Regions from separate parts of the Hominisplanchenecus sp. genome, predicted to be linked through region 1. Evidence: predicted binding sites of a transcription regulator. Region 1 holds the regulator's gene; each other region holds the start of a gene.
The links. The regulator Rex, encoded in region 1, represses fermentation and respiration genes when NADH is low (regulators of the CRP and FNR family bind a similar motif). The targets are predictions, from matches to a motif close to ATTGTTAANTANTTAACAAT.
Positions count from the first base shown of each region.

Region 1 (4,119 bases):
GAGAACTGGACCGATGTATCCGGTTTCCTGATCACAGATCCACGTATCATCAAAAATCCGAAAGTGATCGATACTATCACTTATGTAGAGCTTCGCGAGCTGGCATACATGGGTGCTACCGTGCTTCATGAAGAAGCCATCTTCCCGGTAAGACAGGAAGGTATCCCGATCAACATCCGCAATACCAACCGTCCTCAGGATCCTGGTACGCTGATCGTTGAAAGTACCTGCAGAAAACCGCGTTATACGATCACCGGTATTGCCGGAAAGAAAGGATTTGCAGCCATCAACATCGAAAAAGATATGATGAACTCCGAAATCGGATTCTGCCGCAAAGTCCTGACCGTATTCGAAGACAATGGTATCTCCATCGAGCATATGCCTTCCGGAATCGATACCATGACGGTATTCGTACATCAGTCCGAATTCGAAGAGACCGAGCAGAAGGTACTGGCCGGTATCCACCGTGCTGTCAATCCGGATTCTGTCAATCTGGAATCTGATCTGGCACTGATCGCAGTCGTAGGTCGTGGCATGAAATCTCAGCGTGGAACAGCGGGACGTATTTTTTCCGCACTGGCACATGCAAGTATCAATGTCAAGATGATCGATCAGGGTTCCAGTGAGATGAACATCATCATCGGTGTGAGCAATCAGGATTTCGAGCGTGCGATCAAATCAATCTATGATATTTTTGTAACCGTACAGCTCTAAAAATCAAAGAGGGTACACAAAACCTGCGGCGGACATGGCAGGGATCTTGTGTGCCCGTCTTTTACGTTACTATACAACAGCATTTGACAGGGAGGTATGCAAGTGGAAGAGAAAGAAATTTCAAGAGCAGTCATCAAAAGACTGCCACGGTATTACCGTTATCTCGGTGAGCTGCTGGAATCCGGTACGGAGCGGATCTCATCCGGCGAGCTGAGCGAACGCATGCAGGTAACAGCATCCCAGATCCGGCAGGATCTCAATAATTTCGGTGGATTCGGCCAGCAGGGATATGGTTATAATGTAAAACATTTACATACGGAGATCGGGAAGATCCTGGGACTGGATCAGGATTACAATATGATCATCATCGGTGCCGGAAATCTCGGACAGGCTCTTGCAAATTATGTAAAATTTGAAAAAAACGGTTTTCTGGTCAAAGGGCTGTTCGATGTAAATCCAAAGCTGAAAGGCGTTGCAGTCAGAGGAATTGTGATCCGTATGACAGACGAGCTTCCTGCTTTTTTGCAGGAGCATGACATTCAGATCGCAGCCCTGACACTTCCGAAGCAGTATGCAAAGGAAATGGCAGTCTTTCTGGTGGATCACGGCATCCGTGCAATCTGGAATTTTGCCCATACGGATCTTCATCTGCCGGAAGATGTGATCATCGAAAACGTACATCTTTCGGAAAGCCTGATGCAGCTGTCTTACAATATCAGCCGCTACAGCAGAGAACATAAATAAAAAGAACGCAGAGAAAGAAAAAAGAAAACTGTATATTCCATTTGGACGGGCAGACAGGAGGTATATCGCATATGAGGATCTTGTTATCAAAAGAAGACATGAAAACATGTGACCAGAATACCATAGAAGGGTTCGGCGTTCCATCCTGTGTACTGATGGAGCGTGCGGCACTTGCGTGTGTCGATGAACTGTACCGAAGCGGTGCTGCACTTGACCGCGTTCTGGTCATCTGTGGTTCAGGCAATAACGGTGGAGACGGATTTGCCATCGCCAGACTTTTGTTTCTGGATCAGGTACCGGTTTCCATCTGGTTTGTCGGAAAAGAGCAGTCCTGCACGGATCAGACACGCCATCAGAAAGAAATCTGTGAGAAATATGGGATAACTTTTTGTAGTAACCCGGAAATAAATGAATATACTGTTATAGTAGATGCACTGTTTGGAATCGGTCTTTCGCGTGACATCGAAGGCAGCTACCGGGACGCAATCGGGCGGATCAATGAGAGTCCTGCTTTTGTACTGTCTGTCGATATTCCTTCCGGCATTGACGGAAACACGGGTGTGATACGGGGGATTGCCGTAAAGGCTGACCTGACAGTGACATTTGCTTTTGAGCAACCGGGGCATTATATCGGAAAAGGGCGTGCCTGTACCAAAGAGGTACGTGTACGTCAGATCGGTATTACAAAAGAAAGCCTTCCGAAATGCCGGAAATCTTACGTCTGCTATGACAGTATGGATTTAAGGCGGCTGCCAGAGCGACTTGCCACAGAAAACAAAGGTTCCTGCGGCAAAGTTCTTCTGATCGCCGGGAGCCGGGACATGTGCGGTGCTGCAATCTTAAGTGCACGTGCAGCGTATCGAAGCGGAGCCGGTTATGTTCGCATCTACACAGACGAACACAATCAGTCCGCCCTTTTTCAGTCTATCCCGGAAGCAGTGGTAAGCTGCATCCATTCCAACTGGAAGAGAGAACTTGAAAACCTGCTTGCGTGGGCTGATGTGGTTGCAGTAGGTCCCGGCATCGGCATGGAAGCACAAAAGCTTGACATCCTGAATTATGTACTGGAACATGCGGATATTCCGGTCATTCTTGATGCCGATGCTTTGAATCTTGTGGCACGCCATAACCTTTCCCTTGATGGATATTCCATGCCGGTAGCTGTGACACCACATCTTGGGGAGATGGCAAGACTGTGCAGATCAACCATTTCCGATATTTCAGAGGATCTGATCGCAAGTGCCGAAATCTTTGCGAAAGAACAACATGTGATTTGTGTCTTAAAGGATGCCGGAACCGTTGTCAGCAACGGCAGCGAATCCTACATCAACACTTCCGGGAACAGCGGCATGGCAACTGCCGGTTCCGGCGATGTGCTGACCGGCGTATTTGCCGGGCTTACCGCACAGGGGATGACGTTATTTGAAGCTGCAAAACTTGCTGTTTTTCTGCATGGATGTGCCGGCGATGCGGCCGCACAAAAATACGGAAAGCGAAGTATGACAGCAAATGATCTGGTGGAGGGACTGATCCGGGTTCTGGCAGATGCAGACGATAAAAATAAATGGAAGTAACGAAAGCAACGGTTACAAAAAACAATACAGGAAGGACTTGAAACATGATGAGCAGTAAATACAGCCGTGTCTGTGCCGAGATCGACATGGATGCCATTGCAGAAAATTTTCGGATCATGCACGAAGCGATCCACCCGGAAACCAAAATGGTTGCTGTAATAAAAACAGATGGTTACGGTCACGGTGCAGTGCCGATCGCACAGATGATACAGCCGGAAGATTATATCTGGGGATTTGCCGTCGCAACGATGACAGAAGCGATGATCCTGCGGAAAAATCAGATTACAAAACCGGTGCTGATCCTGGGCTATACATTCGAAGAAGACTACGAAGATCTGATCCGTTACGAGATCCGACCGATTGTGTTCAAACTGGATATGGCAAAGGAACTGTCTGAAGCAGCCGTTCATTTAAAGAAAACACTTTCTATACATATTGGACTGGATACGGGAATGAGCCGCATCGGTTTTTCTGATACCGAAGAGAGCATAGAAACAATCCGTAAAATCGCATCCTTACCGGGAATTGAAATAGAAGGCATGTTTACGCACTTTGCGAAAGCAGATGAACTGGATAAAACGGCTACAAACAGACAATTTGAACGTTATATGCATTTTGCACACAGACTGGAAGAGGCAGGCATTACGATTCCATTAAAACACGTATCAAACAGTGCCGCTCTGATGGAGCTTGCAGATATGAACTTAAATCTGGTGCGTGCCGGCATCAGTATTTACGGCATCTATCCATCCGCTGAAGTTTCCAGAGATTCTATGAAACTGACGCCTGCAATGTCCATTCACAGCCGCATCGTGTATATCAAAGAGATTGAAACGGGTACCGAGATCAGTTACGGCGGAACCTTTACAGCTCCGCATCCGATGCGGATTGCTACGATTCCGGTCGGCTATGGGGATGGTTATCCGCGGATGCTTTCCAATAAGGGATATGTTCTGATACACGGGAAACGTGCAAAAATCCTCGGAAGGATCTGCATGGATCAGTTTATGGTCGATGTGACGGACATTCCGCAGGCAAAAGAACTGGATGAAGTAATTTTAGTCGGCAGACAGGGAGACGAAGAGAT
Region 1 covers NZ_JBKVNQ010000101.1:1,092-5,210, reverse strand. The annotation lists partial or broken gene ACLTL4_RS10885 (ACT domain-containing protein) at 1-714, shown strand, start outside; gene ACLTL4_RS10880 (redox-sensing transcriptional repressor Rex) at 817-1,458, shown strand; gene ACLTL4_RS10875 (bifunctional ADP-dependent NAD(P)H-hydrate dehydratase/NAD(P)H-hydrate epimerase) at 1,530-3,032, shown strand; gene alr (alanine racemase) at 3,077-4,119, shown strand, end outside.

Region 2 (14,539 bases), on a different contig from region 1:
CATACTTCTCCAATGTTAGTACGGATTGTGATCGCACCGGTCGGGCAGAATACACGGCACTGTCCGCAGTTTACACAGTCTGTCTCTGCGATCTGCCGGTCAAATGCCGGCATGACCATCGCATCGGTTCCGCGGTAAGCAAAATCGATCGCACCGATCCCCTGGATCTCGTCACAGACACGCACGCAGTTTCCGCAAAGGATGCATTTATTCGGATCACGCACGATCGCAGGAGAAGAAAAGTCAAGCGGTCTTTCTTCTCTTGTATTCTGGAAACGTACTTTTTTCACGCCGAGGCGGTGTGCCAGTTCCTGAAGTACACACTCGCCGCTCTTGATACAGGTCGTACAGTCTCTGCAATGTGCAGCCAGCAAAAGCTCTACGATCAGCTTGCGGTATTTTCTTACTTTTTCTGAGTTTGTATAGATCACCATGCCATCTCTCGGCTCTTCGGAACAGGACGCAAATGTCCTTCCTCTGTCGTCTTCTACCGTACAGAGTCTGCACGCACCAAAAGTAGAAAGTTCTGAATGGTAACACAGTGTCGGTACGTCAATGCCTGCTTTTCTTATGACCGTCAGAATATTTTTTTCATCGGTAAATTCTACTTTTCTACCGTCAATTATCATAAATCCCATAATCTGCCCTCCTACTCTTCTATGTAAATGGCATTAAATGCACAGTTTTCTTTACATGCACCACACTTGATACAGATATTCGGGTCAATATGGAACGGATGTTTTACTTTTCCGCTGATCGCACCAACCGGACAGTTCTTCGCACACTTGCTGCAGCCCTTACAGAACTCCGGATTGATCACATATTTACGCATAGCCTGACAGACTTTTGCGGCACATTTATGCTCGTTGATATGTTCCAGATATTCGTTTCGGAATAATTTAAGAGTACTGATGACCGGAAGCGGTGCACTCTTTCCGAGTCCGCAAAGTGCCATGCTGCGGATCATTGCCGCAAGCTCCTCCAGACGGTCGAGATCTTCCTCTTCGCCTCTGCCTTCTACGATCTTTTCCAGGATCTCCAGCATACGTTTCGTACCTTCCCGGCACGGAACACATTTTCCGCAGGATTCTCTCTGCGTAAAACTCATAAAAAACCGGGCAACTTCTACCATACAGGTGTGCTGATCCATGACAACCATTCCGCCAGATCCTACGATTGCATCAAATTTCTTTACGGAGTCAAAATCAAGCGGTTCATCCAGATGCTTCTCCGTCAGACAGCCGCCCGACGGTCCGCCGATCTGTACGGCTTTAAACTGAGATCCTTCCTTAAGTCCGCCGCCGATATCATAAATAATTTCCCGCAGTGTACTTCCCATCGGCACTTCAATCAGACCGGTATTTTCAATCGCACCGGTCAGGGAGAATGTTTTGGTTCCAGGGCTTCCGGCCGTTCCGATCGAACGATACCAGTCGGCTCCCTGCAGAATGATCTTCGGTACGTTGGCAAACGTTTCTACGTTGTTGAGGACGGTCGGTTTCTCCCACAGTCCTTTTTCTACCGTTCTTGGCGGTTTGACACGCGGCATACCTCGTTTTCCTTCGATGGATGCCGTCAGTGCACTTCCCTCTCCACATACAAATGCACCTGCTCCGCGGTTGATATGCATATGGAAACAGAAATCCGTTCCTAAAATGTTGTCACCTAACAGATTCCGGTTTTCCATCTCTGCGATCGCATGGCGAAGTCTGGAAACGGACATCGGATATTCTGCACGCACATAGATATAACCATTGGCAGCCCCGACTGCATATCCGGCGATCATCATGCCTTCCAGCAGTTTGTACGGATCACCTTCCATAACGGAACCATCCATAAAAGCACCCGGATCACCTTCATCACCATTACATACGACATAACGTACTTTTTCTTTCTGGTGTGCCACCTGTTTCCATTTGCGTCCGGTCGGAAAACCGCCGCCGCCTCTTCCCCGCAGCCCGGATTTATCGATCTCTTCGATCACTTCTTCACTTGTCATCTCAAACATCGCTTTTTCCAGGGCAGAGAAACCGCCGGATGCCATGTACTCGTCAATGGATTCTGCATCAAAACGTCCGCAGTTCTCCAGAACGATCCTGGTCTGTTTTGCGATAAACGGAATCTCTTTCGGATGACGGTAAACTTTTTTCTCTTTACGGTATAATAAACGCTCCACTACATCATCACCGAGCACAGCACGTTCAAACAATTCCTGGCAGTCGTCCAGTTGAACTTTTACATACTGAACGGTCTCATCGTTTTTCGTGATACGCACAAGTGGGCCAAGTTCACAGAAGCCCTGACATCCGGTCTTTTTCAGCCCAATGTGTGTGTCTTCATCGTGCGGTGCAAAGATTACGCTCACGCCCGGTGTTATATTTGCAAGTTTTAAAAAGCGATTGTATATTTTTTCAGAACCGGTTGCGATACAGCCGGTGCCGGAACAGACCAGAATACGACAGGCTGCCGTCTCCATATCTGCTTTTGCCTTCTGGCGACATTCTTTTAACTCGTCTCTGTTATGGATCATCAGCACTCACCTCGCAATTCTGTAATCAATCCCACTACTTTCTCCGGTGTCATATTCGGGTGGACTTCATCGTTCACCGTACAGGTCGGTGCCAGTCCGCACGCACCGAGACAGGATACGGTCTCTACCGTAAAAAGCATATCATCCGTTGTATGCTTCTTATCGGAAAGTCCCAGTTCTTTCATAAATGCATCGAGGATTGCCGCTGATTTTCTTACATGACAGGCTGTTCCGTCGCAGACCTTGATCACATATTTTCCCTTCTGTTCAAAAGAGAAATTCTCGTAAAAAGTCGCAACACTGTAAGCCTTTGCCTCTTTTACTCCAATCTCTTTTGCAATGTACGTCAGCAATTCTCCCGGCAGATAACGATATACCCCCTGAATATCCTGCATCACAGGAATCAGGGATGATGGTTTCTTACCATAAAAAGCAATGATTTCGTCCGCTTTCTGGTAATATGACTGATCCAGCATAAATCATACCTCCTACTCTTTTGTATTTATTGACAAATTTTGTGTGTTAATTATATCTTATTTATTTATTATATACAATGCCTTTTCCATTAATTAAAAATTTAACAAACAAAATTCTTTTCCATAGTTATGTCAGATAACTGCGATATTTGTGTTAAATTTTTCACATACAATATGGATGTTCCGTTTTTTGAGCATGGACTTGCCTTGATAATATTTTATCAATATGTTATAGTGCTTTGAGAAGGAAGTATGCATGCCACCATAAATCCGTAATTGACATAAAGGAGTTTCCAAGACATGAGAGGTATTGAAACACAAGTAAGAAAAATCCGCCGTCAGATTTTTGCTGAGGTTTCCAGAATCGGCTTTGAATCCGATGACGAATCACTGATCCACGATATTGAAGCAATTCCCTATAAAATCGTAACGGAAGATGGTCCGCAGTACCGTGACAGTATTTACCGTGCCCGTGCGATTGCCACGGAACGCGTCCGCCTTGCCATGGGAATGTGTCTGCGTCCGACAAACAAACCTGTCCACCTGACTGATGGCATCGAGGCCAGCAATATTTCCGAAAAATATTATGAGCCGCCTCTGATGCAGGTTGTCCCTTCCGCCTGTGCTTCCTGCGAGGATAATAAATATGAAGTAAGCGATATGTGCAAAGGCTGCCTTGCCCATCCGTGTGCGGAAGTCTGCCCGAAACATGCCATTTCCATGGTAAACGGACATTCTTATATTGATCAGGAAAAATGTGTGCACTGCGGAAAATGTAAGTCGGTCTGCCCGTATGATGCCATTTCCAAAAAGGAACGTCCATGTTCCCGTGCCTGCGGCGTAAAAGCAATCGGAAGTGATGAATTCGGCCGAGCAAAGATTGACAACGAAAAATGTGTATCCTGCGGTATGTGTATGGTCAGCTGTCCTTTTGGAGCGATCAGTGACAAGTCTCAGATTTATCAGCTTGCACGTTCCTTAAAAGAAGGCAATGAAATCATCGCAGAAATTGCTCCTGCGTTTGTTGGTCAGTTTGGCAGCATGGAGCCAAAAGATGTCCACGCAGCCCTGGAAACTCTGGGATTTTCCGAAGTTTATGAGGTAGCTCTCGGTGCCGATATTGGAGCCGTCTCAGAAGCCAGACATTATGCCGAAAAAGTAGCAACCGGAGAACTTCCGTTTCTTCTGACTTCCTGCTGCCCTTCCTGGTCCATGCTTGCGAAAAAATATTTTCCGACTATGATCGACAATATTTCTCAGGAGCTGACACCGATGGTTGCGACTGCGAGAAGTATCAAACAGGAACATCCGGATGCCAAAGTTGTATTTATCGGTCCGTGTGCTGCGAAAAAACTGGAAGCCAGCCGTCGTTCGGTGCGAAGTGATGTCGATTTTGTTATCACTTTTGAGGAACTGGTCGGTATGTTCGATGCAAAGGGAATTGATATGGGTGAGAAAGAAAATGCCCATTCCATGCACGATGCCACTGCTGCCGGACGTGGTTATGCCGTAGCAGGCGGTGTTGCCGGTGCAATCGAGGAATGTCTGAAGGCTTATTACCCGGATGTCACACCAAAAATTATCCATGCTGAAGGACTTGCAGAATGTAAAAAGACACTGGCTCTTGCCAAAGCCGGAAAAATAAACGGATGTCTGATTGAAGGAATGGGATGTCCTGGCGGCTGTATTGCCGGTGCCGGAACCAACCTTCCTCTGAACAAAGCTGCTGCAAAAGTGAAATGGTTTAAATCCGTTTCCAGCAAACAGCTCCCTCCAAAAGAACTGGCAGAAATTGAATTAAAGTAAATTCAAGTCGAACAAATGTGAGAATTGGCACACGATTCTGGTCAGCTTTGCTGACATTTACCTGACAGAATCGCTGTGCATCCCCGCGGAGCGTTTATCTTAGTCGGAGTTTAATCTCCGACTGAGATAATAAGAACCGGTTTCCTATTGCGGAGTTAGGAAACCGGTTCTTTTATCTTATGGCAGGTGCGGATTCCTGCCACAGAAGGAGGTATGCTGTGAATTACCCCCAATATGTTCAGGATTGCTCGAGATGGATTCAATCGCTATTTTTTCATAAAATAATAAACATCTGCTTACCCTTAGCAGACATCATACGAAACCAGAACGTCTCTGACTTCGGATTGGATGTTTTAGCTCTACACGGAAGCTCATCTCATGTATCAAGCAGGTTTCCTGACTCGCCTATCTTCACGCTGTCTTACCTTCTCACAAAAATGGGTATGCAATGGTTTTTCAAGACAGTGCTCCTTGCTTACAGTGGCCGGACCGTTCAGGTTTTGCACCTGATTCCCTTTCACCCGATTCTCATCGGCACTTGCTACAGCAATATGTAATTCACGTTATTATTATAGCCTCTTTGTTATCTTTTTGTCAAGACTCATTTTTGTTTATTATTTTTCTCATTGCTTTATACTTTTGTCACAGGAAGTCCATAATTTTCTGTTATATTGTATTTATATGATGCCAGGGTCAAAAGCCTGAAACCACGATGTGCTTACACAGGAGTGGTTTTATGGCTTAATGACCCACCCAATATGAGCATAAAAGTGGAGCGTCAGCTTCACGATATGCGAATGTTGGATAGAATTGTGGGAGTACGAAGTACGTAACAATTCGTATGGCATCTTTTGACCTTAACATCTTTATATTTTGGGATTTTATCAAATTCTGCCATGAAATGATTTTAACATCGCAACTGTGAAGTAAAGAAACAGTTACGAAATTTTTGATATTTTAAAGGAGTTTTCCATGACTGACACTGAGTATTATGATCTGATCCGTCCATACGATGATGCAATGAAACTGCTTCTGACCAGGCTGGAGATCTTAAACCACAATATTTACAAGGCTTCTGCTGAAAATCCGATACATACGATGCAGTACCGCATCAAGAGCAAGCAGAGCATCGAAGAAAAACTGATCCGCAAGGGGGAAGAACCGACTCTTGAAAATGCAAAGGATCTTCTGCAGGACATCGCCGGCATCCGCATTGTCTGTTATTTCGTCGGTGATATTAAAAATCTGATCGATATGCTGAAAAAACAGTCTGATCTGATCTTTATCCGGGAACGTGACTATATCACCAATCCCAAACCGAATGGCTATCGAAGTCATCATATCATTCTCGGTGTAAATGTTTTCTGTCTGGATGCCAGTGAATATTATCCGGTCGAGATCCAGCTCCGCACGATTTCCATGGATTTCTGGGCTGCCATGGAGCATCGTATTTCTTATAAAAAAGAATACGACAACCGAGAGCAGCGTGTTGCGGAACTGTTAAGCTATGCAGATACACTCGTCGATATGGAAAAAGAATTTGAGAAATATAACGAAAATGCCACACTTTCCTGAATTTATCAGCAGATCGGAATTTTTCCATTCAAGAATGTTTCTGATGTACGTCGTATGCTGCATTTCCTCCGTTTCTATAACAAAAAACAGACAGCGAAATCGAACCCGAAATCACTGTCTGTTTTTTAATTTTTACATTTCAGCGAAGCGGACAAGAATCGCATAATAAATCTTATCTACATTCGCCTTTGTTTTTTAATCAAGAATGATCAGTGCCATAAATACCAGATCGGTATCTCCGGTATTGGTCAGTGCATGACCGTGGTTATCCGGTGTGTAAGTCACATCTCCTGCCTTAACCGGGCGTACGGTTCCATTATCATCATAATCACCCTGACCTGCTAAGATGAAATAAGTTTCGCTCTCATTGTGATGTTCATGATAGCCAAGAGAACATCCCGGTTCAATCGTTACTTTTGCATATAATCCGCATTTTCCGTTGAGTTCTTTTTCACCGAGGATACGGTCAATGATTACGTGTCCTTTTCCACCACACATTTTTTCAACTACTTCTCTCTTTGTTGTCATCATTACGCCAACTCCTTTTAAAAATGATAAAATTGATTTTATAATAGCGATTCAGACATACACTTATAACCGAACCATTATCTTCTGCTGGCATCTGACCAACAACCCGATCGGTTAAAAGAATTTTGCAATCTCTTCTACTGATTTTCTTGTCGGTCTGTCCGGATCTGCATCGCTGTATCCCACACTGATCACACTGACAATGGACTCTTCTTTTGGGATGTCAAATGCTTCACGCAATTTATCTGCATCACGTAGTCCCATAACCAGCGTAGATAAGCCCTGATTTGCCGCCTCCAGCAGAAGATTCATATCGTGCAGACCGCAGTCGTAATAGCCCCAGCCGTTTCCAAGCTCGTTATCTGCAGTGCCGTCTTTCTGAAAACCGGCACGGTTTAAAATAACGGCAGATATCAGGAAAACCGGAGCGTTCTGCGTTTTTTTGCGATTGCCTTCACCCAGGGCATCCAGTACTGCCTGTCTTTTTTCTTCGGAAACCGCCACATAATAACGGATCTCCTGAGCATTTTTCCAGGTCGGTGCAAGGATTGCTGCCTCGATCATAGCTTTTACTTTTTCTTCTTCTACCGGAGTCGTCAGATACTGACGGATACTTTTTCGTTTCTGCATGACTTCCCGAAGTTCCATTTGTCTTACCTCCTTGCAGCTGCTTTCTCTGCTGCATCCACTACATGTCCGATCAGAACAGATGTGGTAACACTTCCGACACCGCCCGGTACCGGTGTGATCGCATCTACGATCGGCTCTACTTTATCGTAAGCTACGTCACCGCAGAGTTTGCCTTCTGCATTGACATTGATGCCGACATCGATGATCACCTGTCCGGCTCTTACATAGCTGTCATCTACCACGCCTGCACGACCTGCTGCAACGATCACGATATCTGCCTCTTTTACAACTGACGGCATATCAACGGTTCTGGTATGGCATACGGTAACGGTTGCATTTTTTTTGATCAGCATCATAGCTGCCGGCTTCCCTACTACCAGAGAACGGCCTACTACAACTGCTTTTTTACCTGTGCAGTCGATTCCGTAATGATCCAGGATCTCCATGCAGGCCTGCGGTGTACAAGGAGGATATCCCAGATCTTTGCCTGTAAACACACCAGCCATGGAACCGTTGGTCATACAGTCAACGTCTTTTGCCGGATCTAATGCCTGTTCGATCTCGTCCTGATTTAAATGTTTTGGAAGCGGACGGAATAACAGAACACCATGAATACTGTCATCTTTGTTTACTTCATCGATCACTGCCAGAACCTGCTCCTGTGTCGCATCTGCCGGCAGCAGATATTTTTTATATTCCACACCCAGTTTTTCGCAGCGTTTTGTTGCTCCTCTTTCATAAGAAAGGTCGCTTTCATTTTCGCCTACACGTACAATTCCAAGTGTCGGTGTAACACCGTTTGCTTTTAATGCTTCTGCTTTTGCGATAATACGCTCGTTTAAAGCTGCAACAACTTCTTTTCCTAATAACTGTTTTGCCATAATGCTTATCCTCCGCCTATTTCAGTCTTCCAAGAACACTTGCAAAGATCTCATCTGCCATCGGCGGGTATTTTGCCAGCATAGCATCTGCTTTTGCGTTCAGTTCTTCTGCATATTCTCTGTTTTTCATGGATTTTGTGTTGATATACACATTCAGGGAAGCTCCTTCCAGTGCTGCTTTACAGAATACGGCACCTACGCCTGCATCACTGATCGCAAGGGCTGAACCTTTTGCCGCAAATTCTTTGATCAGTTCAATCGCTTCACAGCATTTCTCCATGATCTCCATCGGTACGGAGCAGGCATCTTTCAGCACAATCTCCATAACGCGTGCTTTCTCCGCCTTCTCTTCTTCTGTCTCTCTTGGCATGCCATACGCCTTGGAGAGCGGCTCAAATACTTCCGCATCTTTCTCTACCAGAGTCAGCAGTTCTTTCTGAAGAACATCGCATTTTGCTTTTAACTCCTGCATTTCTTCTTCTACATCCGCATATTTTTTCTTTCCGACTGTCAGGCTTCCGACCATATTTCCAAGAGCTGTGCCGATTGCACCAACCAGTGCAGATGCACCGCCACCGCCCGGAACCGGTGCTTTGGAAGCCAGAACTTCTACAAATTCATTACATGGTACCGTTGAAAATCCCATTGTAAAATCCTCCTTCATTTTCTTTAATGTCCCGATCGCAATATCCCCGACAACTGCCAGGTCTTCTGCTTCAAAGGACAGCGGGAAATTGTCTGAAAACAGAATCTGGGAGGATGGTGGAAATTCCTCATCTCCTGCCCACAGCAAAAACTGTACGCGATGCCCGTTGATAAATTCAAACTCGTATCCGGCATCACCGTGTCCGCAATTTACTGCCCCCAGTGCTTCCATTTTGTTTTTAAATTCCTGCAATTTATTTCCATAAGAAAAAGCAAGCCGCATCATACATCTTCCGTTAAACTGACGGTAATAAACTTCTCCATGCGGCACTTCCCGATAAGTCAGAAACTTTCCGGTGCCTTCTGAGTGCACACCCCTTGTTAAAAATCGGATTGCCATGATCTTTGGCGGAACGCCATCCTCCATGGCTCCATATCCTTCATCAAATGGATTTGCCTTTCGGATGGTACATTCCGGCCATTTTACAAGAAATGCTTTCTGCATCATTCGCACTTCAAATTCCTGTGTCTCTTCATGCCAAGGTACTCCCACCCTGGCTGCGGCCTCTTTTGGATCGATTGCTGCAAATTCCTCCAGATAATGTTCAAAAGGAATTCTTTCTTTATTATCTTTTTCGTATCTTACCTGCATAAAATTCTCCTTTTGATGCCGCATTTATCTTCCGTCTCACATACGTTCGACTTGAATTTTACCGATTCGGAAACAGGGATGCATCTGTATGCGGCAGGAAACATGCCCCTACAAATTCATCCATATACTGCGGAATCGTACTGAGTTCAATATATGTCATATTAGCGGCAAGATCATATACTTTTCGCTCGGATTCGGTAGAACAGAGCATCGCATACGCACCTGCCAGTGATGTATTTCCTACATAATGATACATTTCAACCGGAATATCCGGGAACATTCCGATATTGATCGCATTTGCCATGTTGATACCGCTTCCGATACCACCTGCAACATAGACATTCTCGATCATAGAGATATCAAAGTCACAGTAAGAAAGCATGGTGCGGATTGCAGAGAAAATAGCTCCTTTCGCACGGATAAAGCTGTCGATATCCACTTCTGTGATTTCTACATCTTTGCTCGATCCTGCTTCTTCGCCTTCAAATGCCAGCACATAGCTGCCCATTCCGTCTGCATCGCGTTTCACGCGGCGGCCTTCTCTGACAAATTTTCCTTTTGGATTGATGATCTTGCAGCGGAACAGCTCACTGATAATATCAATGATACCGGAACCGCAGATACCAACCGGTTTTGTGCCTTCATTGCCAACGATCGTCAGCTTCGGCTCCATCGTTTCTGCATCTATCGTACATGCCTCGATCGCACCGTCGGTCGCTCGCATACCGCAGCTGATATCTCCGCCCTCAAAGGCTGGTCCTGCAGAACATGCACAGCTGAACATAAAGTCTGAATTGCCAAATACAATCTCACCGTTGGTACCAAGGTCGATAAACAGAGAGAATGGCTCCTGATTCCACAGCATCGTTACAAATGCTCCGGCTGTGATATCTCCGCCGACATAACTGCCGATATTCGGTGCAAGAATGATATGTGCATCCGGATTTACTTTGATGCCAATATCTCCTGCAAAAATCGAATTGGTCTTAAAGAAGGTCGGAATGTACGGTTCCATGCGAACCGGATCCGCATTAACTCCAATCAGAAGATGGTTCATCGTGGTGTTCGCTGCAACCGACATACGGTAAATGTTCATCGGGTTGATCTTTGCCTGACGGCACATCGTCTGTACCAATGGATTGATTGTCTCTTCAATGATCGCTTTCTGAAGTTTGTCCTGACCGCCCGGTTTGCGGGATTCGATAATACGGTTGATAACATCCGCACCGTAGCGAATCTGACCGTTACCGCTTGATCCTTTTGCAAGGATCTTTCCATCTGTCATATCTATGATGATCGCAGATACGGTTGTGGTACCAATATCGATTGCAAGTCCTGCAATAACCGGTGTTTCGTCCGCACCGCAGATGTCATAGACAAAAATGTCTTTTTCTGTTTTCCGGATCACAACGTTTACATCAAAATTGTGTTCACGCAGTACCTGTGCCATTTTATGGATCACAGAATATGGAAGCTTCACACGCTGCATTCCGGTAATTTCACGGATGGCTCTTGTCAGACGTTCGTTATCCGGCATAGTGTCATCCAGAGTTGGTACATCCATTTTAACATGAATGCTTTCAAGATTATTTTTGAGTTCGATACCTGCTTCTGTAATAGATTGCTTAATATTATCAAAGATTTTTACTTCATCCGGTGATGACAGATCCGCAACTTTCATACGGCTGCGATATGCAGAAGCAATATCTGGCACCATTACAGCAACATCCGCATTTATTTTGCTGCAGCATGCCAGACGCCATCCCTGTGCATATTCTTCATCACTGATGTGTCTCGTCTGTTTGGAATCCAATTCTCCCTCTACGAGTTTTACTCTGCATTTTCCGCAAGATGCATTTCCTGAACAAGGTGCATCGATAGCTACATTTGTTTTTCTCGCTACCTCAAGAAGGCTCTCACCGAAAGCAGCGAAGACTGTGACATCTTCGCTGTTTTCAAACTTAAAAGTAACCTTATACATTTATTAGATCTCCAGATAGGAGTCAGCATACAGAGTATTGCCTTTGAATACATCACAGGATTTGATGGTTTCCATCAGACGCAGGTCGTTCGGGTTAACGATTGCAGAAGTCAGACCCTGCATCATAGCCATTGCAACCAGGGCGGAATCCATGATCGGACGGATTGCTTTTGGCATACCGTTGGAGTTATTGGACAGACCACCTGTAGAATTCAGTCCCATATCAGAGAACATTTTGATACATTCCAGAACCTGCATCTGTTTGTCCTGCATACCTTTTACTACCAGGAAGAGCGGATCGAACCACAGATCTTCTGCTTCCATACCATGTTCCAGACCTCTTTCCAGAAGCATCTGGCAGTAACCCATACGCTCATCGTTGTCTTTTGCAATACCTTCGCCGTTACACAGTGCAATAACGATTGCATCGTTTGCAGCTGCAAGGTCGATGTTTTCGATTCTTCCTGCAGCATCTGCAGAGTTTACGATCGGTTTTCCTTTAGAACGGTTGTATACAGCGATACCGGCTTCGATGGCTGCTTTATTGGATGTATCCAGTGCCAGAGGTACGTTGTCAAATTCACCCTGCAGCAATTCAACTGCCCATTTCATCAGATCCGGGCCATATCCTTCTGCCGGTCCGATGTTTACATCCAGATATGTAGCTCCTGCATCCAGCTGCTGTTTTGCTCTTTTTAAGATCGGTTCCGGATCTCTTTCCAGAAACGCTTTATTTACTGCTGGAGCTGTTGTTGAAAGTCTTTCTCCGATTGTAACGAATTTTCCCATTATTTTGTTCTCCTTTTGCTTGTATATTTAGTTTATGCAAAGTCTTTCATGAACTTAACAAGCTGAACTGCTTCGTTTGGAGCAATGATGATCTCCCAGCCCGGCATTTTTGCTTCCAGCTCGCCCTTCAGGACAGCTACTTTACCAGGGATGATCAGTTTTCTGCTCTTAATCTTTCCTTCGATATCCTGTTCCTGGAAGAACTTGGCGATAGAAGAAGAAGAGAATTTACCAGCAGCCCATGATGTCAGTACGGAAAGACCGCCAGCATCATTGATAATCAGGTTTACCGGTACACCGGAACGTTCCAGCTCTCCGGAAACCAGGAAGTAAGTCAGTGCGAAGTCTACGGTTGTCAGACATACAGAGTTTTCATCTGCTCCGTTCAGAGGATAGACGCCCGGTTCCACTTTCATTGGCTTCTGAGGATCGGTGAACAGGTTCTGACGCAGACCATACAGAGGCAGAGCTTCTGCATAACCGATATGTTCTGCAACGATTACGGAACCATATTTCATTGTGAACAGGGACAGCAGTGCTGCCTGTTTGTGAAGATCACCTGCTGCAATTTTGTGCAGATTTACAATAGAAGGATATCCGAATGTTCTGTCACCGTCTTTGATTGCTGCCTTACGGATCTGAACTGCATTTTTGAATGTCTCTTTTACGTCTGCTCCGGTTACATCGATCACCAGATTCTTGTTTCCAAGACCTTCCAGCTTTTCTACTGTATCGTGGATTTCAGACAGATCTGCTCCGCTTACGCCAAGTACAACACCTGCTGCTGTGGCAACAGCGTTCATTGCTTCGTAGTTGGAAGCATCTGCACCATTCAGGATCGGTTTTCCATCTTTGCATACTTCCAGTGCTGCTTTTGCAATTTCTGCATCCTTACAGTCAAGGATCAGGATACGTCCTGTCTCTGCTGCTTTTTTCACCAGCTCAACATAATCCTGTTTGCCATCTGCACTGTAATTTACATATACCATCTCAACGAACATACGCTCGCCGATACGTTCATAATCAACTTTTTTAATGTCCTCAAGTTTCTGTGCAACTGTCTCATCATCCATGCATGTGCAAAGAGACATTGCATATCTTGTTCTGCTTACGAATGTTTTTTCATGACGGAACAGAACGGTTTCGCCGCCCAAAGACAGCTCTGCATCGCCTGCACCAACTTTGATCGTTTTCATTGGCGGCTCGGTAGCTGCTGAAAGTTTAGCCAGTGCTTCCGGTGCGAAATACGGACAAGCAGCGATATCAACTGCACCCTGTGCAACCTTCATAGAGAATGCCATACATGTCGGGCATCCACATTCTTTACAGTTTTTCTTTGGTGATAATTTAAAAATATCAAGACCTTTAAGTGCCATAATTACATCTCCTCCTTAACGCAACTCTTAGACTAATTCTTTCATCAGACCAGAAATGATCTTGATGGATTCCGGATGTTTCAGGATTACCGCATTGGAACCGGCAGCGATAACTGCCATTGCAGTTTCTACTTCCATATCGATTCCACGTTCTTCCTGTGAGCCCCATTCAGGAGCATCTGTTTCAGAAGCCATAGCTTCTTTTACACCCCAAGCCTCAGATGCTACCGGAGTAATGATCGGCATCTGCAGATTTGCATCGCCCTGCTGCAGAGCTGCCGCTTTTACACGATCCATAGTAGAGATAACATACTCAAAACCGTATCCAACTGCTGCACTACCTACGTTCATAACGACACTCTTGCTGTCAACACCAAGCTGAGAGATCAGTACGTTAAGCTGTTTAGCCAGGTTGATATCAACAGCTGATTCAGCACCTACTATCTGTTTGTAAGCCAGGCCTGCTGCTGCACCTACTGTCTTGTAATTTTCTTCTTTTGCTGAGAGGATGACTGCATTTTTACCGTTCAGGGCTTCTGCCGCTTTTGAGAACAGTTCTGCATCTTTCTCAACATTTTTACATCCGCATACTACAAGCGGAAGATCAACTGCATCTGCGATCTCTTTCAGTTCACCGATCAGTTCTTCTGTAGATTTGTTTGCTCCGTTT
Region 2 covers NZ_JBKVNQ010000020.1:11,032-25,570, forward strand. The annotation lists gene ACLTL4_RS04405 ([FeFe] hydrogenase, group A) at 1-638, opposite strand, end outside; gene ACLTL4_RS04410 (NADH-ubiquinone oxidoreductase-F iron-sulfur binding region domain-containing protein) at 650-2,530, opposite strand; gene ACLTL4_RS04415 (complex I 24 kDa subunit family protein) at 2,530-3,006, opposite strand; gene ACLTL4_RS04420 (4Fe-4S dicluster domain-containing protein) at 3,307-4,812, shown strand; cobalamin riboswitch at 5,181-5,369, opposite strand; gene ACLTL4_RS04425 (GTP pyrophosphokinase family protein) at 5,785-6,387, shown strand; gene ACLTL4_RS04430 (cupin domain-containing protein) at 6,583-6,915, opposite strand; gene ACLTL4_RS04435 (nitroreductase family protein) at 7,030-7,563, opposite strand; gene ACLTL4_RS04440 (bifunctional 5,10-methylenetetrahydrofolate dehydrogenase/5,10-methenyltetrahydrofolate cyclohydrolase) at 7,569-8,426, opposite strand; gene ACLTL4_RS04445 (cyclodeaminase/cyclohydrolase family protein) at 8,443-9,072, opposite strand; partial or broken gene ACLTL4_RS04450 (DUF3786 domain-containing protein) at 9,118-9,747, opposite strand; gene acsV (corrinoid activation/regeneration protein AcsV) at 9,782-11,704, opposite strand; gene acsE (carbon monoxide dehydrogenase/acetyl-CoA synthase methytransferase subunit) at 11,708-12,493, opposite strand; gene acsC (acetyl-CoA decarbonylase/synthase complex subunit gamma) at 12,526-13,869, opposite strand; gene acsD (acetyl-CoA decarbonylase/synthase complex subunit delta) at 13,897-14,539, opposite strand, start outside.
Region 2: the regulator Rex is predicted to act here: its motif matches at 3,213-3,232, upstream of ACLTL4_RS04420 (4Fe-4S dicluster domain-containing protein).

Region 3 (14,539 bases), on a different contig from region 1:
CAAACGGGTGCTCCATAACCGGCATCAGCTCAATATGCGTATAGCCCATCTCTTTTACATAGTCCGCAAGCATCACAGCCAGTTCACGATAATTGTAAAACTCCCTGCCGTCCTCCGGCTTGCGGAATGAGCCAAGATGTACCTCATAAATGGACATCGGAACCTTCTTACTGTCTGCATTTTTTCTCTGTTTCAGCCATGCTTCATCTTTCCATGCATACTGACTCAGGTCTGTGATCACCGATGCCGTGTCAGGACGAAGCTGTGCAGCATTGGCATACGGATCTGCTTTTAAGAATGTCAGCCCTCCCTTTGCCTTGATTTCATATTTATAGAGCTGTCCTGCAGCAAGTCCCGGTACAAACAGTTCAAAAATACCGGAATCCCACAGTCTTCTCATCGGCAGACGTCTGCCATCCCAGAGGTTGAAATCGCCTACCACGCTGACACGCATGGCATTTGGTGCCCATACTGCAAACAAAACACCTTCCACACCATTGACCGTCATTGGATGTGATCCCAGTTTTTCGTAGATATCGTAGCAGATGCCTGCATTAAATTTCTTCGTTTCTTTTTCCGTGATCTGTGGTGCAAAACGATATGGATCTTCGTATTCTACGATATTTTCTTTTCCGTCTGCTTCTTCTCCAAAATCTACGTGATAATGATATTTCGGAATTCTTTTACCCGGAAGCAGTGCAGCGAAAAAGCCTTCCTCATCCTCTAAATCCATCGGATATTCTTTTTTGCTGTCTTTCAACACCACTGTCACACTCTTTGCCGTCGGCAGAAACGTCTGGATCAGAATCCCTTCTTCTGTCACATGTGCCCCCAGAATATCGTGCGGATGATCTTCTTCTGAATATACAATCCCCTCTACTGCTGCCCAGTCCATCATTTCATATAATTTGTTGTCCATAATCTTCAAACCCTCCCTTATGTATTTAAGCGGATATTCGCAATCCGCTTTGCTGCTTGCCCATAATGTTTCTTAAATTATGATACCTGCGGATTGTTCCATGCTTCGCACCCCAAGTATTATTATTCTATTTTAACACAAACACCAACAGTAAAAAAGCAAAAAAATTATAACATATGCAGAAACAGTCCGCTCCGAAGTTTTGGCTCAAACCAGGTGGATTTCGGCGGCATCAGCATGCCGGCATCGGCTACGGCAAACAGTTCTGCCATGGAAGTCGGATACATGGAAAAAGCCACCGCATCTTTCTGCTGCGTCTCTTTTACATGATCGACCATACGCTCCAGCTCGGAAAGTCCGCGGATCCCGCCCACATACCTGATGCGTTTTGATGTTTTCGGATCCTGGATATTCAGATATGGCTGCAAAAATTCTCTTTGCAGATAAGCGACATCCAGACCTTCCACCGGATCGTCTTTTGTAAGATCTGCCTTTGCCGTAAGATGATACCACTGACCGCTAAGATACATGCCAAAAGTACCCTTTTTCTGCGGATGATATGCCGCATTTACCGGTTGTACATCAAAAATCTTCGCTGCGTTTTTCAGAAAGCCTTCTCTTGTCTGTCCGTTCAGATCCAGGACGACACGATTGTAATCCATAACGTAAAGTTCCTCATCCGGGAATAATACCGACAGAAAATAATTGAATTCTTCACTGCCGTCATAATCCGGATGCTGTTTTCTGCGAAGCTGCCCTACTTTGACTGCCGATGCTGCCCTGTGATGTCCGTCTGCGATATAAATTTTATCTATTTTCGCAAATGTATCTGCAATTATTGCAATATCCTCTTTTGCATCCACTCTCCAGCCTTTATGTCCGATGCCATCTTCCGAGACAAACGCAAACATCGGTTTCTGCTGTTTTATTTTTGCTGTCACCTCTGCGATCGTCTGATCTTTGCGGTAGGCAAGAAAGATCGGTCCGGTCTGTGCATTGCAGGTATCCACGTGTCGGATACGGTCCTGCTCTTTTTCTGCTCTTGTATTTTCATGCTTTTTGATCATACCGTTTAAATAATCGTCAATCGAGGCACATGCCACAAGACCGGTCTGTGACCTTCCATCCATCGTCAGTTCATACAGATAGTAACATTTCTGCTGATCCTGCACAAAGGAGCCTCTTTTGATCCATTCCTCTAACATATCATGTGCTTTCTGATAGACTTCCGGTGCATACATATCCTGATCTTTTGGAAACTGGGTCTCCGGGCGGTCGATCGCCAGAAAGCTTTCCGGTGCTTTTTTGACCTGTTCTCTTGCCTCGTCACGGCTGTAGACATCATAAGGAAGAGCTGCGAGTTTAGATGCAAGTCCTTCTGCCGGATGTACAGCACAAAATGTTCTGATCTCTGCCATAATCATTCCTCCATCTCTGCACGGTCCGGGCGTTTCGGTTTATGAGCCGCCTCTTCCGTACTGAAAAAGGCTGAAGCAGAAAACTGCAACAGCCTTTTGTCCTCTTATTTTTCTTATTCTTTTGTTTTTTATTTGATCACTCTGACTCTCAGCACACCTTCGACTGCACGGATCTTATCCAGTACTTCTTCGGATGCCACGCTGTCCAGATCAAACAGAGAGTATGCATAATCGCCTTTGCTCTTGTTTACCATGTTTGCGATGTTGATATCAGATGTTGCAAAAATGTCGGTAAACTGTCCCAGCATGTTCTTTACGTTGCGGTGGTTGATCGCAATACGGTTTGCATGTGTGCACTCGCCCAGACTGCAGTTCGGATAGTTTACAGAATTGATGATATTTCCTTTTTCCAGGTATTCCATCAGTTCCTGAACTGCCATCTTTGCACAGTTGTCTTCCGATTCTGCGGTGGATGCACCCAGATGAGGGATGATGATCGCATTTTCCACACCTGCGGTTGTGGTATTCGGGAAATCGCAGACATATTTCTTTACTTTTCCTTCTTTGAGGGCTTTTACAACAGCCTCTTCATCTACCAGCATATCACGTGCAAAGTTCAGGATCACGACATTTTCTTTCATCAGATCGATTGCATTCTGATTGATCATCTTTCTGGTGGAATCCAGCAGCGGTACATGGATCGTGATATAATCGCAGGTACGGTAAATATCGTCCACATCTTTGATGTGCTTTACGCCTTTGGAAAGTTTCCATGCCGCATCAACAGAAATGTACGGATCATAACCATATACATCCATACCCAGACATTCTGCCACGTTTGCCACCTGGATACCGATCGCACCAAGTCCGATGATACCAAGCTTTTTGCCCATCAGTTCGCATCCTGCAAATTTCTTCTTTTCTTTTTCTGCCTTTTTTGCGATATCTTCGCTTCCGGCTTCGGATTTTGCCCATTCCACACCGCCGATGATATCACGGGAAGCCAGCAGCATGCCTGCGATCACCAGCTCTTTTACGCCGTTTGCATTGGCTCCCGGTGTGTTAAATACAACGATACCTTTTTCTGCACATTTATCCAGCGGAATGTTGTTGACACCGGCACCGGCACGTGCAACTGCATACAGACCATCCGGCAGCTCCAGATCATGCATGGCAGCACTTCTTACCAGCACTGCGTCTGCATCTTCCATTTTTTCTGTTTTTTCGTAACCTTCTGTGAACTGCTCCAGTCCTACAGAAGCGATCGGGTTTAAGCATGTATATTTCATTTTACAGATTCTCCTCTTCAAATTTCTTCATAAATGCTACCAGTGCTTCCACACCTTCATATGGCATTGCATTGTAGATACTTGCACGCATACCGCCAACGGTACGATGACCTTTCAGGTTTTCAAGTCCGGCTTCTTTTGCTTCTTTTACAAATTTTGCATCCAGGTCTTTGTCACCTGTGACAAACGGTACGTTCATCAGAGAGCGGGAATCTTTTTCTACTGTTCCTTTGAACAGCTTGCTGCTGTCAAGATAATCGTAGAGCAGTTTTGCTTTCTTTTCGTTGCGTTCTTTCATGACTTCCAGACCGCCCATCTTTTTCAGCCATTTGAATACCTTGCCGCACATATAAATGCAGTAGCAGTTCGGTGTGTTGTACAGAGAACCTGCATCGGCATGTGTCTTAAATTTCAGCATGGTCGGTGTACCTTCCAGTACCTCATCTGTGATCAGATCTTCGCGGATAATGGAGATCACCATGCCTGCCGGTCCGATATTCTTCTGAACGCCGCCGTAAATGATGCCGTATTTTGTGACATCGACCGGCTCTGACAGGAAGCAGGAAGAAACGTCTGCTACCAGTGTCTTGCCTTTTGTATTCGGCAGTGTTTTGAATTTTGTACCATAAATGGTGTTGTTCTCACAAATATATACATAGTCTGCATCCGGGCTGACCGGCAGATCGGAGCAATCCGGAATATAGGAGAATGTCTTATCTTCAGAAGTTGCGATCTTGTTTACTTTTCCGTATTTCTGTGCCTCCTGATATGCTTTTTTTGCCCACTGTCCTGTTACGATATAATCTGCAACTTTGTTTTTCATCAGATTCATAGGAATCATAGCAAACTGCTGTGAAGCACCGCCCTGCAGGAACAGCACTTTATAGTTATCCGGAATATGCATCAGATCACGCAGATCCTGCTCTGCTTCTTTGATAATATCGTCAAAGACCTGTGAGCGGTGACTCATTTCCATAACGGACATACCACAGCCCTTGTAATCCAGCATTTCTGCTGCTGCTTCTTTTAATACTTCTTCCGGTAATACGGCCGGACCTGCTGAAAAATTGTACACTCTGCTCACTTTCATATCCTCCTTGACTTCTCACTTTGTTGTGTGATGAGTTTTATAGCAAGTGCTGATGCCTGTTTTCAAAATTCCGCCAGATATCAGCACTTATTTTCTACACTTTACTATAGTACTTTGTTAAAAATTAGTCAAGCCTTTTTCCAAGTTCTGGAAAAAGGCTTACAGAACCGAATTTATGCTTCTTTATTCAGATCGTCCTGATCAAATACATCTTCGATCGGTGCACCTGCCGGAACCATCGGAAAGACTTTGTCATCGCAGTCGATCACACAGTCGATCACAACCGGTTTGCCAAGTGCGATCGCTTTTTCAACAGCCGGTGCGACTTCTTCTTTTTTCGTTACACGGATGCCTTCTGCACCAAGTGCTTCTGCCACTTTCACAAAATCCACACCGTCATTCAGAATGGTCTGTGAATAACGTTTTCCGTAGAATAGTGTCTGCCACTGGCGAACCATACCGAGCACATGGTTATTGATGACAACCTGAATGATCGGGATGTTGTATCGGGCTGCGGTTGCAATCTCATTCATGTTCATACGGAAACATCCGTCTCCGGCGATATTCAGTACCACTTTGTCCGGTCTTCCCACTTTGGCTCCGATTGCAGCTCCGACACCATAACCCATGGTGCCAAGTCCGCCGGATGACAGGAAGGTACGCGGATCTTTGTAACGATAATACTGTGCAGCCCACATCTGATGCTGTCCGACATCGGTTGTGATGATGGCATTTCCTTCGGTTACTTTATAGATCTGCTCAATCACATACGGACCGGTCAGACCTTCTTCATTGTATTTCAGAGGATGCTCTTCGGAGATTGTTTCAATCTCTTTGATCCATTCTTTATGCTCATGTTTTTCAATTCTCTGATTGAGACGTGTCAGCACTTCTTTGAGATCTCCGATAATACTGCAGTCTACCTGAATGTTTTTGTTGATCTCTGCCGGATCGACATCAATCTGGAGAATTTTGGCATTTTTTGCAAAACGGCTGGCATTTCCGATGACACGGTCACTGAACCGGGAACCGACCGTGATCAGCAGATCACATTTTGTTACACCTAAGTTGGATGCTTTTGTTCCGTGCATACCGAGCATACCCATGTAAAGCTCATCGGTGCCGTCAAAAGCACCTTTTCCCATCAGGCTGTCTGCAACCGGTGCGTCTATTTTCTTTACAAACTCCATCAGTTCTTTGGAAGCCCCGGATGTCACGGCACCGCCGCCGACAAAAACAAATGGCTTTTCACTCTCATTGATCAGCTCTGTTGCCTGTTCCAGATCTTTTTCTTTGATATACTGTGTGCTGCGTTCTACCGGGAACGGCTCTTCTTTTACATACTCGGTCTCTGCGGCGGTCACATCTTTTGTGATATCAACCAGAACAGGACCAGGTCTGCCTTCCTGTGCAATGCGGAATGCTTCACGGATGGTATCTGCCAGTTTTGTGATGTCTTTTACAATATAGTTATGCTTTGTGATCGGCATCGTTACACCCGTGATGTCGATCTCCTGGAAACTGTCTCTTCCAAGCAGCGGAACGGCTACGTTCGCTGTGATGGCAACCACTGGAATGGAATCCATATATGCCGTTGCAATACCGGTTACCAGGTTGGTTGCTCCGGGACCGGAAGTTGCCATGCATACGCCGACTTTTCCGGTTGCTCTTGCATATCCGTCTGCCGCATGAGCAGCACCCTGCTCATGGGATGTTAAGATATGATTGATCTCTGAACCATGTTTATATAATGCATCGTATACATTTAAAATCGTGCCGCCCGGATAACCGAAAACAGTGTCTACGCCCTGCTCTTTCAGGCACTCGATTACGATTTCTGAACCATTTAACTTCATCCTGCTGTCCTCACCTTTACTTTTCTTACTGTTGTTGCTTAGCTTCAATTCTTGTTTCAGAATTATTTTTCTGAAACAAGAATAGCTCCTCTGTTACCGGAAGTTACCATAGAAGCGTAACGTGCCAGATAGCCGGTCTTTACCTTCGGCTCTCTCGGTGTCCAGTTGGCTTTTCTTCTTGCCAGCTCTTCATCAGAAACAGCCAGTTCCAGTCTGTTTTCCGGAATGTTGATCTTGATGATATCGCCTTCTTCTACCAGTGCGATCGGACCGCCGACTGCTGCTTCCGGTGATACGTGACCGATGGAAGCTCCTCTGGACGCACCGCTGAAACGGCCGTCTGTGATCAGGGCAACCGTGGAACCAAGTCCCATACCTGCGATCTCAGAAGTCGGATTCAGCATTTCTCTCATACCAGGACCGCCTTTTGGTCCTTCGTAACGGATCACGACAACATCGCCTTCTTTGATCTTTCCGGAGAGAATAGCCTCACATGCATCTTCCTCACATTCAAAGACTCTTGCCGGACCTTCATGTACCATCATTTCAGGCACAACGGCAGAACGTTTTACAACACTTCCGTCCGGTGCCAGATTTCCGGTCAGGACAGCCAGTCCGCCGGTCTTGCTGTACGGATTTTCTACCGGGCGGATGACTTCCGGATTTAAGTTTACGCAGTCTTTGATATTCTCGCCTACGGTCTTTCCGGTAACGGTCATGCAGTCGGTGTGCAGCAGACCAAGTTTATTTAATTCATTCATAACGGCATAAACACCGCCGGCTTCATTCAGATCCTCCATGTAGGTCGGGCCTGCCGGTGCCAGGTGGCAGAGGTTCGGTGTCTTTGCACTGATCTCATTTGCAAATGTGATATCGAAATCCATGCCGATTTCATGTGCAATCGCCGGCAAATGCAACATACTGTTTGTAGAACATCCCAGTGCCATATCCACGGTCAGTGCATTCAAAATTGCATCCTCTGTCATAATGTCGCGTGGACGGATATTCTGACGGTACATTTCCATAACCTGCATACCTGCATGTTTTGCAAGACGGATACGCTCGGAATATACAGCCGGAATGGTTCCGTTTCCACGAAGTCCCATACCAAGTACTTCTGTCAGGCAGTTCATGCTGTTTGCAGTGTACATACCGGAGCAGGAGCCACAGGTCGGACATACTTTTTCTTCGAATTCACATACATCGTCTGCAGTCAGTTTGCCGGCAGAGTATTCTCCGACTGCCTCAAACATACTGGAAAGGCTGCGTTTGCGTCCCTTCACATGACCTGCCAGCATCGGGCCGCCGCTTACAAATACGGTCGGCACATTGATACGTGCGGCTGCCATCAGAAGTCCCGGTACATTCTTGTCACAGTTCGGAACCATGACCAGGGCATCGAACTGATGTGCCAGTGCCATTGCCTCGGTAGAATCTGCGATCAGATCTCTTGTTACCAGAGAATATTTCATACCGATATGACCCATGGCAATACCGTCGCAGACTGCGATCGCCGGGAATACTACCGGTGTACCGCCTGCCATGGCAACACCCTGTTTTACTGCATTGACGATTTTATCCAGGTTCATATGACCCGGAACGATTTCATTATAAGAACTTACGATACCAACTAACGGACGCTCCATCTCTTCCTTTGTCATGCCAAGAGCATTGAACAGAGAACGGTGCGGTGCCTGCTGGATCCCTTTTTTTACATTATCACTTTTCATTGTAACATACCTCCATTTATATGATGCCGGATTCGGTTTTATATGCGTTCTGCGATCAGATCTCCCATCTGAACGGTTCCGACTTTTGTGCATCCTTCCGACATGATATCGCCTGTGCGGTATCCGTCTTTGAGTACCTGTTTTACCGCTGCTTCGATCGCATCTGCCGCTTCATCCAGATCCAGTGAGAAACGCAGCATCATGGCAGCGGAAAGGATCGTAGCGATCGGGTTTGCCAGATCTTTGCCTGCGATATCCGGTGCAGAACCGTGGCTTGGCTCATACAGACCGAATTTTGTCTCATTCAGGCTGGCGGAAGACAGCATTCCGATGGAACCGGTCACCATACTTGCCTCATCGGAAAGGATATCTCCGAACATATTCTCGGTCAGGATGACATCGAACTGTTTCGGGTCACGCACCAGCTGCATGGCACAGTTGTCTACCAGCATATGCTCCAGTGTGACATCCGGGTAATCTTTTGCAACGTCTTCCACAACGGATCTCCACAGTCTGGAAGAATCCAGAACGTTTGCCTTATCCACACTGGTTACTTTATGGCGGCGTTTTCTTGCAATGTCAAATCCACGGACAGCGATACGGCGGATCTCATTCTCATCATAAGAAAGTGTATCAACGGCTTTGCGTACTCCGTTCTCCTCGGTTGTGTGACGTTCTCCGAAATACAGACCGCCGGTCAGCTCACGCATGATCATCATATCAAAACCGTCACCGATGATATCATCACGCAGCGGGCAGGCCTCTTTTAATTCTTCGTACAGGTATGCCGGTCTTAAGTTTGCAAACAGATTCAGCTCTTTGCGGATTTTTAAGAGTCCTGCCTCCGGACGAAGGTTCGGTGCCAGTTTGTACCACGGGGAGGTCTTTGCATCTCCGCCGATGGAGCCCATCAGAACGGCATCGCTTGCTTTTGCGGTTGCGATCGCCTCATCTGTCAGAGGCACACCATGAACATCGATGGATGCTCCTCCCATTAAAACTTCTGTATATTTTAATTCAAAACCATATTTTTTTCCTGCTGCATCCAGCACTTTCTGTGCTTCACGCACGATTTCCGGTCCGATACCGTCGCCTGGAATGACTGCGATATTGTAACTCATATCCTTTTCCTCCGTTCTCATCTGCAGTTTTGCATATGCCTGCATATCTCTGCATACATCCTGGTAAAGTATTATTCTTGTTTTTCTCTTGAAACTTTACCGCTTTAATTCTATATGATAATGCATTTTGGTACAGATTTCAACCTTAATAACAACAAAAAAAGCGGCTATCCGTCATTTTCCTTACGACAAATAGCCACTTTTTCAAAAATCTGAACTATTTTATTCTCTTATCTACCGAAATTCTTCTCTTTTTTACGGCAAAAGACAGTGCCATCCAGATCCATGCCGCCACACTCAGCACCGTACCGGGAATGATCCACGGGCTGATATAATGCATTTCGACCGTATGCTCCCCTTTTTCAAGAAAGATCCCGGTATAAGCAACACTACTGGCGAAAGATTTTGCCTTTTTTCCATCAACAAAAATGTGCCATCCCCTGCTGTATGGAACCGCCAGCTGCAAAATCTTATCTTCGGATACGCTGATCCTGCCCTTGATACAGTTTGTACTCTGTTTTACATCTGTCATAGATTCTTTTCGCCGCTTTTTTGTCTGTTCTTTGATAAAACTTTCGGAAATACCATAAATCTCCATCTCTTTCAGCTTATAAGTATGTGATTTATGAAAATGCAGGCTGCAGGTTCCCGCCTGCCTGATGCCAAGATTGACTGCGATCACATCCCGTTTCATCTTTTTTTCATTGCTCACTGCACACATCGGAATCTCCTGCCTTGCTTTTTTGCTTTGCACGGAAAGCATATGTTTTTTTCTTACTTTTAATCTGGAAGAGAGGTCTTTCAGCACCAGATAAGTTTCTGACGTTTCTTCTGTCTGAAACTTCAGTTTCATTCTGCCTTGTTTTTTCCCTTTTAACGTTCCATCTTTCCAGGATGCCCGATCCTCTCCTGTAATTTTCAGATTTCCACCTATAACAGCACCATCAGAAGGACTCTTTCCTCTTTCAAAAGTCTTCCCCTGTTTTTCCAGGATTTTTTCAGCATCGTCATCTAAAACAGCATATTCCAGAAGTGCTGCCTGGCACTCAAGCGGCGTCAGGCGGTCATAATTTTCTTTGCTCATGATTTTATCATACGTATAGCCAACCGGAAGAGCATCTTCGTTACAGGTTACTTTCTTTTTATCTGACTGATACCTCACACAGAGCATATTTTTCAGGATCTGCCTGTTTTCCAATCCGTGAAATACATTCGGGCGTTCGTATTCTGCCATTCCAAGAGAAACGTAAAGATCTTTCATGGATTTTGGAATCACGCTGTAATAAAATTCTGTTGTATTCAGACTGGATGCCAGCGAACGGTTGAACAGAGAAGACGGCAGTTCCACACGGTAAAATCCTTCTTCCGCAAGCTTTGCATTCTGTACATTTTTTACGGCACGGTTCAGTAACACGGACTCCGACACGCCTCTTTTTGTAAAACGTGCGGCATAAGAATATCCGACCGGTGTAAAGAAGGTGATGAGATTGCAGCAGACACCGGCAAACACAACGAAAGACACCAGACATCCTGCCAGTCTTTTTCTCTGCTTTCGCTCCAGAATCGCTCCAAGTGCAAATGTCAGAACGGTCACTGCAAGAGCTGCGATCGCATATCGCATGGCTTTTCCGTTCGATGCGGATAATGCTGCAGCAAGGATGCCCGCTGCCGCTCCAAGGATCAGGAATATTTTTGTATTCTGTTCTTTTAAATCTGCAACCGCCTGAGCTGCCATCAGTGCACATAAAAACGCCATGCCGTAACTCCAGCGGTTTGTCACATAAGCAAAACCATTCATCATTTTTCCGCCAAACGGAATACAGAGCAACACAAGCAGCACGACAAATCCGATCTTCAGCTGGCAATTTTCCCGACTCCTTTTTTTTGACGTAAAGAGCATCAGCACACCGGCAAGACCGCCGATCGCCGTTCCATGTACTGTCCAGCCGTTCGTCATCGGAAGTGTCTGGAAAAATCCGAGGATCATTTTCCGGTAGTGTGCAATGCTGTAAAAGTTCTGTGCCTCTTCCACCGCAGTGTCCACTCTTGCATTGTGAAGAAAGGCATAGACGGACGGCAGAATGATCACTGCTCCAAGGCATATGCCCCAGATCCACGCCGCCGCCATTTTTAAGATCAGCAGTAGGATCTTTCTGATCCCGTATTCCCGATAATGTCCGAAAAGCCGTACACACAGATAAATGCCGCACAGTATGGTGTTCATGTACATGAAATAGTAGTTGCTCATAAAGGCAAGTGCCACCGATACGCTTAAAAAGCGGATGCTTTTCTTTTGCAGGACTTTCTCCGTTCCGGCAAGCAGCAGCGGCAGATACAGCATACCATTTAAAAACAGCGGATGCTTCATTCCACCGATCAGTGCAAAACTGCAAAATACATACAGCCAGGAACCACACAGTACCGAGGCTTTTCTTTGAATCCCGGCCGTGCTGCAATAATAAGAAAAAGTAAGGCCTGAAAGATACATCCGAAACAGGATCAGAAACATGTACATCTGATCCAGATGGTTATCCGCAAAAAATACGGTCAGCAAATTGACGGGATCCCCAACGCCGTAATAGTTCAGCGTCCCGATCACATCAAACCCCTGTCCAACCGAAAAATCAACCATCGGCAATGCAAAATTTCCATGTAAAAACTGCCGCAGCGTATTACGGATCCACATCAGCACTGCATAATGCTGTGCCACACCGTCCGCCATTTTGGTAAAAGATGCATGTTCCTTTGCAAAGATCAGTAATAATAAAAGTGCCGCTGCCAGAAAACCGGCTGTATACATGCAAAAATACTGCACGTTCCCTTTCCTGCATTTCTCTTTTTCTCTCATTTTCTTCCCCTCTTCTTTATTTCCCTTTTGGTTTCCTTTTGTAAGAAAACAGTGATAAACGGTTCTGCGATTTCTGTTCGTCTTTCCGTTTTCGCAGATATTCCGTACTTTTCTGGCAGACTACTACGTATTTATAGTGTTGTCAACAGCATCTGGAAAACTTTTACATTACTTTTACATTATGCATTTATGTTGTTTATCTTTCTTATTTTTTTATGAAGATTTCAACATCATATTGTAAGCAAATGCTTCTGTATACATTTGCCAAAACACTTTATTAAGTTAACTCGCAAAAGTGTCGCAATACAAAAACGGGGAGGCTGCCCTCCCCGAAATGTTGTTGTAAAATGGATCCGGATACAATCCATCTTTCATCTTTTTCTTTTATAATTCTGCTTTTATAATTCTAACTGATATCCGGAAATTTCTTTCCAGCCATGGTTACCAAATACATCCTCTGCATATACATTCTCCACGCGATAGGTACCCTTTTCTTTGTTTGCACTTCCTTCGTAATATCCTGTTTTTTTATTATATTTCATTTCGATTTCCGTCTCTACTGCTACCGGATGATCTGTGCTGACAGGCCCTTTTAAAGTCAGTGTTACTCTTTTGATGCTGCTGCCGTCCGTTACTTTTATACGGCAGCTGATCTTTCCACCTTTTTCCGTGTCTGCCACTTTTTCTACCTGCAACGTGTCAGCGTGAATTTCCGGTTTTTTATGATCTGCCTTGGTCTTCCGGATCTTAATATTTCCTTTTGAGAGATCACTTCCCGGATAGGACCGGTTTCCAAGTTTGTGGTTATAATACGCATACCAGGATGCGTAGATATCGTCAAAAACACGATTCACATCAATACTCCAGATACGCCAGGTTCCCTTCTGCATTCCCTTTTCTACTTTGAAATTTCCAACCCATCTGCCGTTGCTCTTTTTATACTGAAGCGGTACGTAGTACACCTGCGTTGACGGTGAATCATAGCACACGTAAACATTTTTCATCTTTCCATATCCCCTGTTTACGATTTTCATGCTGATTTTGCATTTATCTCCCGGCTTCAGATTTTTACTGCTGACTTTTACATCCGATACCTTAAGATCATACTTTTTTCTGCTTTTTGCCGAGGTCGGAAGAACCAGAAGCATGGATGCACATAAAAACAGTATCAGAAATGCTGCGATTTTCTTTGTTCGTTTCATAATTTATATAGCCCCTTTTTACGATATTTTTATTTTTCTGTATTCGCTTTCTTTTCATGCTACATCATCCATTTCCTTCGCATGTATGATATGTAAAACGGCCGTTTATATTACCCCCCTCTTATGTGCTCAGCCGTTTATTACCTGATATTTTCCACTATTTCTGTCACTCTCCTGCTTTCGTGGATATCTTATTTTTACAATACTAGATTTTTATAGTATTGTAAATAGCATCTGAAAACCTTTTACATTACTTTTACATCAAATCCTTTTTTATTCCTTGATCGACACTGTTTTATAAGGGATATTATTCTTTTTTGCATATTTATATGCCGCTGAATTTTTCACACAGTAAATTTTTTTCACGCATCCATCACCTTTTCCAAATGCATTTTTTCCAATATTTTTCACTGTAGCCGGAATATAAATTTTCAGATTTCTGCACCCTGCAAATGCTTCTTTTCCAATTGTTCTGACCTGATTCGGAATACTAATTTTTTCGAGATCAGTGCTCCCCTTTAAAAATCCCGCTTTTATATATTTTAATTTTGATGGAAGCTTTATAGTTTTCAGTCCACTTATCTGATATATGTTTCCCGTATACACAGACTTTCCTGCCAGATAAATCTTTCCTATCGTACATTCAGATACAATGCTCTTACTGTTTTTCTTTGTAAAAGTGGATGGAAAGGTAATCGCTTTGAATGTACATTCATCAATCTGAATTTTCCTGACAGACTCTGGAAGAATCAAATGCACTCTTCCCTGCGGAGGATCAAATTCTCCATGGAGTGTAACTTCCGTTACCGGTCTTCCAAGAATCTCTGCCCTTACTTTTACTTTTCTTCCATCTTCCATATTTCCATTGTTTTCATCAAATGCAACGACTGCATAATCATCGGTTTCCATCCGATACTGATACACCACCTTGTCTATCACCACCGCATAGTCATACTCAGATGTCTCCGGGCTTCTCTTATTGACAAAAACATCTGTTTTTCTTGGTTTTGCAATCGGTTCTCTTTCACTTTCTGTCTGTTTTTCTGTCTCCTGTGGTATATCATCT
Region 3 covers NZ_JBKVNQ010000004.1:29,220-43,758, forward strand. The annotation lists gene glgB (1,4-alpha-glucan branching protein GlgB) at 1-919, opposite strand, end outside; gene ACLTL4_RS01125 (DUF1015 domain-containing protein) at 1,087-2,337, opposite strand; gene ACLTL4_RS01130 (phosphoglycerate dehydrogenase) at 2,466-3,626, opposite strand; gene serC (3-phosphoserine/phosphohydroxythreonine transaminase) at 3,628-4,710, opposite strand; gene ilvB (biosynthetic-type acetolactate synthase large subunit) at 4,890-6,572, opposite strand; gene ilvD (dihydroxy-acid dehydratase) at 6,635-8,302, opposite strand; gene leuB (3-isopropylmalate dehydrogenase) at 8,341-9,423, opposite strand; gene ACLTL4_RS01155 (YfhO family protein) at 9,641-12,271, opposite strand; gene ACLTL4_RS01160 (hypothetical protein) at 12,670-13,473, opposite strand; gene ACLTL4_RS01165 (leucine-rich repeat domain-containing protein) at 13,747-14,539, opposite strand, start outside.
Region 3: the regulator Rex is predicted to act here: its motif matches at 4,830-4,849, upstream of serC (3-phosphoserine/phosphohydroxythreonine transaminase).